One region of the Neorhizobium sp. BT27B genome, then DNA from elsewhere that is predicted to be linked to it. Evidence: riboswitches for the same ligand, from Rfam matches in the RefSeq annotation. Region 1 holds a riboswitch; the other holds the start of a gene.

Region 1 (4,557 bases):
GGCGAGATCGCCGTCACCTGCGAGTTCTGCTCGACCACCTATCGATACGACGTGGCCGAGTTCGCCTCCGCCTGATCGGTTCTGGCATCAAAACGCAAAAGGCCGGCAGCGATGCCGGCCTTTTGCGCATGTGCTGGAAAAACGCGTCAGTTCAGAATGCGCAACTGCCCCGGCGAATCCAGCGAAAACGCCGGGATGTCGACGATCATCGTTTCGCCGTCGTCAGTTTCCATCTGGTAATGGCCGAACATCATGCCGGACGGCGTGTCCAGCGGGCAGCCGGATGAATATTCATAACTGTCGCCGGGCTGCAGGTGTGGCTGTTCGCCAACCACGCCAAGTCCTTCGACTTCATCGACCAGTCCGTTTTCGTCGGTAATGTGCCAATAGCGCTGAACCAGTCGCACCGGCTTGGAAGAATGGTTCGAAATAACGATACGATATCCCCAGACATAGCGGCTCTCATCCGGATCGGATTGCTCCTCCAGATAATAGGGTTCCACTTCGACTTCGATATCTTTCGTTCGTGCACTATACATGCCCGATACACCTCACACTGATGCTATCGGTATTATATAGAGTGTGTCTCACGTCAAGAAATCCCGGCAGCAAAGGGCTTTTGCGACCGGGATTCTGCATATTAGGGATAACTACCATGGTAAATGGCAGTCTATCCCTTAAAATATGATATTTACGCGGAAATTCCCGCCAGGGCCTGCGCGAAATCTTCGAGCAGGTCGTTGGCATCCTCGATGCCGGCCGAGAACCGTACCGTGCCCGGCGAAATGCCGAGTTCGGCGCGCGCCTCGTCCGTCAGGTTCTTGTGCGTCGTCGTTGCCGGGTGGGTGATGATCGAGCGGGTATCGCCGAGATTGTTGGAAATCGTCACCACGTCCAGCGCGTTCTGCAGCTTGAAGGCCGCTTCCTTGCCGCCCTTCAGCTCGAAGCACACCAGCGTCGAGCCGCCGGTCATCTGCTTGGCGATGATATCGGCCTGCGGATGGTCCTTGCGGCCCGGATAGATGACCTTGGCGACCTTGTCGCTGTCCGCCAGAAAATCGGCGATACGGCCGGCATTTTCCGTCTGCGCCTTGACGCGGATCGGCAGTGTCTCGAGACCCTTGATCAGCGTCCAGGCGGTGAACGGCGACATGGCCGGACCGGTGTGACGATAATAATCCTGCAGATGCTCGGTCACCCATTCGCGGTCAGACAGGATGACGCCGGCAAGGCTGCGGCCCTGACCGTCGATATGCTTGGTGGCGGAATAGACGACCACATGCGCGCCGAGTTCCAGCGGCTTCTGGAAAAGCGGCGTCGCGAACACGTTGTCGACGACGACGCGGGCATTGACCTGGTTGGCAAGCTTGGCCACGCCGGCGATGTCGATGATCTCCAGCGTCGGGTTGGTCGGGCTTTCGAGGAAGAACACCTTGGTGTTCGGCTGGATGGCCTTTTCCCAGTTGGCAAGGTCACGGCCGTCGATCAGCGTGCATTCGATGCCGTAGCGCGGTGCCAGCGTCTCCACCACCCAGCGGCACGAACCGAACAGGGCGCGGGCGGCAACGATATGATCGCCGGCTTTCAGCTGGCAAAGCAGTGCTGCGGTGATGGCGGCCATGCCGGATGCCGTTGCGCGGGCTTCCTCGGCGCCTTCCAGTGCGCACATGCGCTTTTCAAACATGTCGTTGGTGGGGCTGCCGTAACGGGCATAGATGAAGCCGTCATCTTCACCCTTGAAGCGCGCTTCGGCGGCTTCTGAACTGTCGTAGGTGAAGCCCTGTGTCAGATAGATCGCTTCGGACATCTCGCCATATTGCGAGCGCAGCGTTCCGCCATGCACGAGTGTCGTTGCAGGGCGCCAATTCTTGTTCGGAGTTTTGCTCATGTACTGACCACCTTCGTGATACAAAAAAACCGGCCGCAAAAGCAGACCGGTTTTCAACCCGGTCTTTTTAGCCACTTGTTTAACGTGGCTGCAAGCCGACCGGCCAAATCACCACGGGATAAAACTGGCATAATCCCGCTGTGCGCTTGCGTCAATGGTCGTGATTTGGTTTTGTCCGCCATTCGACACAGGGACTTTTTGAGATGATCAGGACGACAGGAATTCTGGCCGACCGCGCGATTGCGGCGCTGTTCGAGACGGGGCGTCTTTCCTCCGAGCGGCCGCTTGACGATGATCAGATTCAGCCGGCCAGCCTGGACCTGCGTCTTGGCACCAAGGCTTTTCGCGTTCGCGCCTCCTTCATGCCGGGGCCAAACAGCCTCGTCTCCGACAAGCTCGACCGGCTGAAGCTGCATGTCGTTGATCTGTCCGAGGGGGCGGTGCTGGAAACCGGCTGTGTCTATATCGTGCCGCTGATGGAAAGCCTCGATCTTCCCGCCGATATGTCGGCCTCGGCCAACCCCAAAAGCTCGACCGGCCGCCTCGACATTTTCACCCGTGTCATCACCAATTATGCGCAGGAATTCGACAAGATCCCGGCCGGTTATTCCGGCCCGCTCTATCTCGAAATCTCGCCGCGCACCTTTCCGATCGTCGTGCGCCAGGGCTCGCGGCTGTCGCAGATCCGCTTCCGCATCGGCAATGCGCTGCTGGGTGAGCCGGAACTGGCAAAGCTGCATGAAGCCGAAACTCTGGTCGCCTCCGACCTGCCCAACGTCTCGGGCGGCGGTATCGCGCTGTCGATCGACCTTGCCGGCGACAAGGACGGCCTGATCGGTTACCGCGGCAAACACCACACCGCGGTCGTCGATGTCGACAAGAAAGCCCAGCACGACCTGTTCGATTTCTGGGAGCCGATCTACAGCCGCGGCCGTAACGAACTGATCCTCGATCCGGATGAATTCTACATTCTGGTGTCGCGTGAAGCCGTGCACGTTCCGCCGCTTTATGCTGCCGAGATGACACCGTTCGACCCGCTGGTCGGCGAATTCCGCGTGCATTATGCCGGTTTCTTCGATCCCGGTTTCGGCCATGAGGCGGCGGGCGGACGCGGCAGCCGCGCGGTTCTGGAAGTGCGCAGCCACGAAGTGCCGTTCATTCTCGAAGACGGCCAGATCGTCGGCCGCCTTGTTTATGAACACATGCTGGAAGCGCCGGAAGGCCTTTACGGCTCGGGCCTCGGATCGAATTATCAGGCGCAGGGGCTAAAGCTGTCGAAGCATTTTCGCAGCTGATTGTCGCAGCCGTCAGGCTGTGATCACGCTTGACAGCGCAGGTCTTCTGTTGGAAGGCTTTGAGCCAAGGTTGCGGGTGTAGCTCAATGGTAGAGCAGCAGCTTCCCAAGCTGAATACGAGGGTTCGATTCCCTTCACCCGCTCCACTTTTATTTGAAACTTATTATAAACACATTCGCTATATAGACATCTGTCATCGGCATTGCTGATGAGCGCTGAAATGAATTCGCCGCTCGCAATCGCCGCGTCGCTTTAAGACTTTTGACCACGGATGTACTGGCTGGGTTTGGTAAGCGATGATGAGGAAGGTCGGTGCGGTTTCGCCCCGGCCTTTTTTGTTGCCCGAAATTGCCCGCCCTTTTGATCAGGCGGGCCGGGGATTTGCCGCGCTTGCGCGGCTCAGAACACAGCCAGATAACGCAGCAGCGAGATGATGCCGATGATGATCACGATGATCTGTACGATCTGTCGCGCGCGGCCGTCGATCGGAAGGCGCTGGACCAGATAGAGCACGAGGAAGATGACGAGGAAGGTAATCAGAATACTGATGAGAACCGACATGAATTTTTCTCTCCATTTTAAAACCGCCTGTCCCAAGCGGCTGACGCAGGAGTTTTGAGTAGAAAGCCGGCCAACGACTGTTTTGCGTGGAGATGCAGGCAGGGTGTTGGGCAGGCTTCCTATTTCTTTGTCCCGATGGCCGCATCAACGGGGCGATGTGGCGTTTTGTTCCAGAAAAAAGGTTTTGTCCTCAATTCGTTGATCGCTTTCCAGGCCGCAGCCGATGTCAGCATCCAGTAGAGCGGCACTGCCGCCCAGCGCCAGCCCACAAGTCGCTTCTCGTGGTCGGTCATGACACGGAAGCCGAGAACCACGAACAGAAGATAACTTCCCAGAATATTGAGGAAGTCGATGAAGATCAGCGGATGGCTGAGCAGTGTCAGGGCCGAGGCGGGATCCTGCTGGATGGCATGGAGACTTGTCAGAACCAGAAGCAGGATCAGCGGGTGCAGAAGCGCCGACACCAGCATGCCGCCGATCATAAGCTGGAAGGCGAGGGCGCCGAACCAGCCCATCTCGGTAATATGGGCTCTGGGATGCCGCGTCGCCACCAGCCATGTCTGAACCCAGCCCTTGTACCAGCGCGTTCGTTGGCCAAACCATTCTCGCAGCGATATCGGCGCATCTTCCAGCGTCTGCCGGCGCAAGGTCGCGGCGCGATATCCGTGTCGGTAGAGCCGAACGCCAAGATCTGCGTCCTCCGTCACATTGAACGGATCCCAGCCACCGACTTCGAGCAATACCGATGTGCGAAAGTGGTTGGACGTGCCGCCGAGCGGCAATGGCAGGCGATAGTCGGACAGCATCGGTAAA
Region 2 (4,557 bases), on a different contig from region 1:
ACCAGTGCCACGCTGCGTTTTTCCGTCCGTTCGGTCGAGAGGCAGAAATTGTGGTCGTAAGGCACCTGCTGGCCGGCGACCTCCCGGCGGATCGGCCGCATCTGATGAAAGTCGAAATCCGTACCGGCGACCGGAATGAGCGATCCGGTTGGCATCAGCATGTCGTCAACCTGCAGGTAATGATCGGCGGCCAGCATGATCTGGTGGTCAAGGATCGTATCGCTGCCATCGAGATTGAAATAGGAATGCTGGCAGACATTGCAGATGGTCGGCTTGTCGGTGATCGCCTCGTAGATGACCGAAAGAACGCCATCATCCTTGAGATGATAGGTCGCCGTGATCGTACAGTTGCCGGGATAACCGCCGCGACCATCGCCATCGGTGATCGACAGCACGACGCGGTCGGCGGAAAGATCGACGATCGTCCAGTTGCGTTTGGCGATACCGTCGCTGCCGCCATGCAGATGGCCCAGACCGTTTTCGTTGAGTTCCAGCTGGTAAGCCTGACCATCCAGTTCGAAATGGCCGGCGCTGATGCGGTTGGCGACGCGGCCGGGCGTGGCGCCGAAATAGGGCGAATAGCGCAGATACTCATCGAGCGTGTTGAGGCCGAGCACCAGTGGTGCCTCATGGCCTTCGAACCGCAGGTCCTGAATGACCGAGCCCCAGGTGAGAACCTTGGCGGTCAATCCACCACCGGATATCGTCACCCGGTGGACGGTCTCCCCCTTCGGCGTGTGACCGAAAACCTCGCGTTCCCCTGCAACCATAAACCCAGCTCCCTCAACCTGAGACAGCAACCTGTCTCATTTGGGTTGGCTTAGCAATGGGTTACGCATATTCGCAGTTATGAAAACCTTGCGACGGGAGATCCCGGTCGCAAGGTGCACCGATCAGTCGCGATCCTTGCCGATTTCCTCCAGATCATAGGAGGTGGTCTGGTAGATCTCATTGATCCAGTTTCCGAAAAACAGATGCGCATGGCTGCGCCAGCGGTTTTGCGGCGTCAGTTCGGCGTCGTTGTGCGGAAAGTAGTCATGCGGCATCTTGATCGGGATACCGGCATCGACATCGCGAAAATATTCGTCGGCAAGCGAGGTGGAATCGTATTCCACATGGTTGAACATGTAGAGCCGGTTGCCCTTTTTCTCGTGCACGAGGCACACGCCCATTTCCTCGGATTCCATCAGGATTTCCAGATCCGGCACCTTGGCGATGTCTTCACGGCGCACTTCCGTCCAGCGCGACACCGGCACCTGGAAATCGTCGGAGAAACCGTTGAGATAGACCGAAGCCGGCGCGAGATTGCGGTGCCGGTAGACGCCAAAGGCCTTTTCCTTCAGCTCGTGCTTGGGAACGCCATGGAAATGGTAGATCGACGCCATCGCACCCCAGCAGACATTCAGCGTCGAATGCACATTGGTATGCGTCCAGTCGAGGATCGTTTTCAACTCATCCCAATAGGTCACGGTCTCGTAGGGCAGCGTTTCCACCGGCGCACCGGTGATGATGAACCCGTCGAACTTGCGGTCCTTCACCTCTTCCCAGGTCTCGTAGAAGGACAGGAGATGTTCCTCCGACGTGTTCTTGGCCTTGTGGCCACCGATGCGCACCAGCGAAAACTGGACCTGCAGCGGCGAGGCGCCGACGAGGCGCGCCATCTGGATCTCGGTCTTGATCTTGTTGGGCATGAGGTTGAGCAGGCCGATCTGCAACGGGCGGATGTCCTGCCGCACGGCGGCGGTCTCGGTCATCACGCGCACGCCTTCCTGAACCAGCGTCTTGAAAGCAGGCAGGGTATCGGGAATCTTGATCGGCATGTTGGAACCCACAAAACAGAAAACCGGCCGCAAAAAATCGCAAACCGGTCCGTGGGAAGTACCTATTCCTCGCGGCCCTTTAGCGACTTTTTTAACGTGGCTGCAAGCCGGCCGGCCAAATCACCACGAAGTTCAGCATTTGAGATAATCCTTGCTGAGGCTGCCGTCAATGGCAGCATGATTTTGCCTTGAAGAGGCAGATCGCAGGCATTCTCCGTCACCTGACGAAAATCATCGGAATTGGGCGTCACGCTTTCCCTTTTTCGCCGGTTTGCGCTATGGGCATTGCCGATGACATCAACGACCTTCACCATTCTGCTTGGCGGACCACTGACCGTGACCGAGCGCCTGACACAGGCACTGGCCGGCAGCCGCAGCATTGCGGCCGATAGCGGCATGCGCCATGCGGCAGCACTTGGTTTGCAGCCGGAGCTCTGGGTGGGTGATTTCGACTCGTCCGACGCCGGCCTTCAGCAGCAATGGCCCGATGTCGAACGTCAGTCCTATCCGCCTGCCAAGAACGAAACGGACGGCGAAATCGCCACCGGTGAGGCCATCGCACGCGGGGCAAAACGCCTGATCCTTGCCGGCGCGCTGGGCGGCGAGCGCTCGGACCATGCGTTGCAACACCTGCTGCATGCCGTGCGGCTGGCCGAGGAGGGGTTCGACATTCTTCTGACGTCGGGCGAGGAAGAAGCCGTGCCGCTTCTGCCGGGCACGATCACTCTCGACCTGCCCGGCAATTCGCTGTTTTCGGTTCTCGGCTTTTCCGATCTGGAAGGGCTCGATATCCGCAACGTCCGTTATCCCGTCACCGACTTTTCGCTTCCATTCGGCTCCTCGCGCACCGTTTCCAATGTCGCGGAAGGCACCGTGGAATTTTCTCTTCAGCGAGGCAGGGCAATCGTCCTCGCCCGCCCCTATGACCTGACCGGAGCCTGAACCATGGCACCCCCAATTCTGAAACTCGACGACATCCTGCTGACCTTTGGTGGCGCGCCGCTTCTGAACGGCGCCAACCTGCAGGTGGAACCGGGCGACCGTATCTGCCTTGTAGGCCGCAACGGCTCGGGCAAATCGACACTGATGAAGATCGCTGCCGGCATTGTCGAAGCGCAATCGGGCGAGGTCTTTCGTCATCCGTCGGCGACCATTCGCTATCTCGAACAGGCGCCCGATTTCGGCGGCTACACCACCGTTCAGGCCTATGCCGAATCCGGCCTTGGACCGGGCGATGATCCGTACCGCGTCACCTATCTTCTGGAACATCTCGGCCTGACCGGCGAGGAAGACCCTGCCCGCCTTTCGGGCGGCGAGGCACGCCGTGCCGCACTTGCCCGCGTCATGGCGCCGGAACCCGATATTCTGATGCTGGACGAGCCGACCAACCATCTCGACCTGCCGACCATCGAATGGCTGGAAGAAGAGTTGCGCAAGACGCGCAGCGCGCTTGTCGTCATCAGCCACGACCGTCGTTTCCTTGAAAAGGTGTCGAACGCCACCGTCTGGCTGGACCGCGGCACATCCCGCCGGCTTTCGCGTGGCTTTGGCCATTTCGAAGCCTGGCGTGATCAGGTGCTGGAAGAGGAAGAGATCGAGCAGCACAAGCTGGGCAAGGCAATCGAACGCGAAGAACACTGGATGCGCTATGGCGTGACCGCACGCCGCAAGCGCAACATGCGCCGCGTCGGCGAATTGCAGGCCATGCGCGCCGATTATCGTGGCCACAAGGGAGCGCAGGGTTCTGTTCAGGCCTCGGTGGCCGAAGGTCGCGAATCCGGCAAGCTGGTGGTGGAAGCTGAAAACATCACCAAGGCTTATGAAGACCGCACCATCGTCGCACCCTTCTCGATCCGCATCCATCGTGGCGACCGCATCGGTCTCGTCGGCCCGAACGGCGCCGGCAAGACGACACTTCTGAAGATGCTGACCGGCCAGTTGAAGCCCGACAGTGGCTGGATCAAGCTCGGTACCAATCTGGAAATCGCCACGCTGGACCAGAAGCGCGAAGATCTCGATCTCGAAGACACGCTGTCGCATTACCTGACCGACGGTCGCGGCGAGACATTGCTGGTCAATGGCGAGCAGCGGCATGTGGCCGGTTACATGAAGGACTTTCTGTTCCAGCCGGAGCAGATCCGCACGCCGATCAAGAACCTTTCGGGTGGCGAGCGCGCCCGGCTGATGCTGGCCCGCATGCTGGCCAAGCCATCGAACCTGTTGATCCTCGACGAACCGACCAACGACCTCGACATCGAGACGCTTGATCTGCTGCAGGAAATCGTTGCGGGTTATAACGGCACCGTCATTCTCGTCAGCCACGACCGTGACTTTCTCGACCGCACCGTGACCTCGACCATCGCGCCGGCCAGCCCGGATGCACCGGATGGCGACTGGATCGAATACGCAGGTGGCTACACCGACATGCTGGCGCAGCGAAAAGGTGCCGCTGACGAAAAGCGCAAGGCGGAAAAGGCAAAGTCGGTGGCAACACCCGCCGCATCGTCATCGACAGCTGGCGAGCCGGCGAAATCCAAGGGCAAACTCTCCTTCAAGCAGAAGTTTGCGCTCGAAAACCTGCCGAAGGAAATCGCCAAGGCAGAAGCCGAGCTTGCCAAGCACGATCAGGCCATGGCCGACCCCAACCTGTTTTCGAAGGACCCGAAAGCCTTTGCAAAACTGGCGGAACAGGCGGCGGCCTTGCGTGAAAAACAGGCAAAGATGGAAGAGGAATGGC

What was found. A riboswitch is a leader RNA that binds a small molecule or an ion and turns the genes downstream of it on or off. The one in region 1 is predicted to bind S-adenosylmethionine.
Region 2: linked by a shared signal. The riboswitch ahead of metA (homoserine O-acetyltransferase MetA) and the one ahead of AAIH70_RS18705 (O-succinylhomoserine sulfhydrylase) in region 1 are both predicted to bind S-adenosylmethionine.

The regions. Positions count from the first base shown of each region.
Region 1 is NZ_JBCIYT010000006.1:404,826-409,382, forward strand. It holds gene AAIH70_RS18695 (Hsp33 family molecular chaperone) at 1-75, shown strand, start outside; gene apaG (Co2+/Mg2+ efflux protein ApaG) at 147-539, opposite strand; gene AAIH70_RS18705 (O-succinylhomoserine sulfhydrylase) at 692-1,888, opposite strand; SAM riboswitch at 1,935-2,013, opposite strand; gene AAIH70_RS18710 (2'-deoxycytidine 5'-triphosphate deaminase) at 2,092-3,183, shown strand; tRNA gene AAIH70_RS18715 (tRNA-Gly) at 3,256-3,329, shown strand; gene AAIH70_RS18720 (Thivi_2564 family membrane protein) at 3,583-3,744, opposite strand; gene AAIH70_RS18725 (glycosyltransferase) at 3,864-4,557, opposite strand, start outside.
Region 2 is NZ_JBCIYT010000007.1:239,002-243,558, forward strand. It holds gene AAIH70_RS20155 (aldose epimerase family protein) at 1-770, opposite strand, end outside; gene metA (homoserine O-acetyltransferase MetA) at 894-1,820, opposite strand; SAM riboswitch at 1,880-1,957, opposite strand; gene AAIH70_RS20165 (thiamine diphosphokinase) at 2,112-2,762, shown strand; gene AAIH70_RS20170 (ABC-F family ATP-binding cassette domain-containing protein) at 2,766-4,557, shown strand, end outside.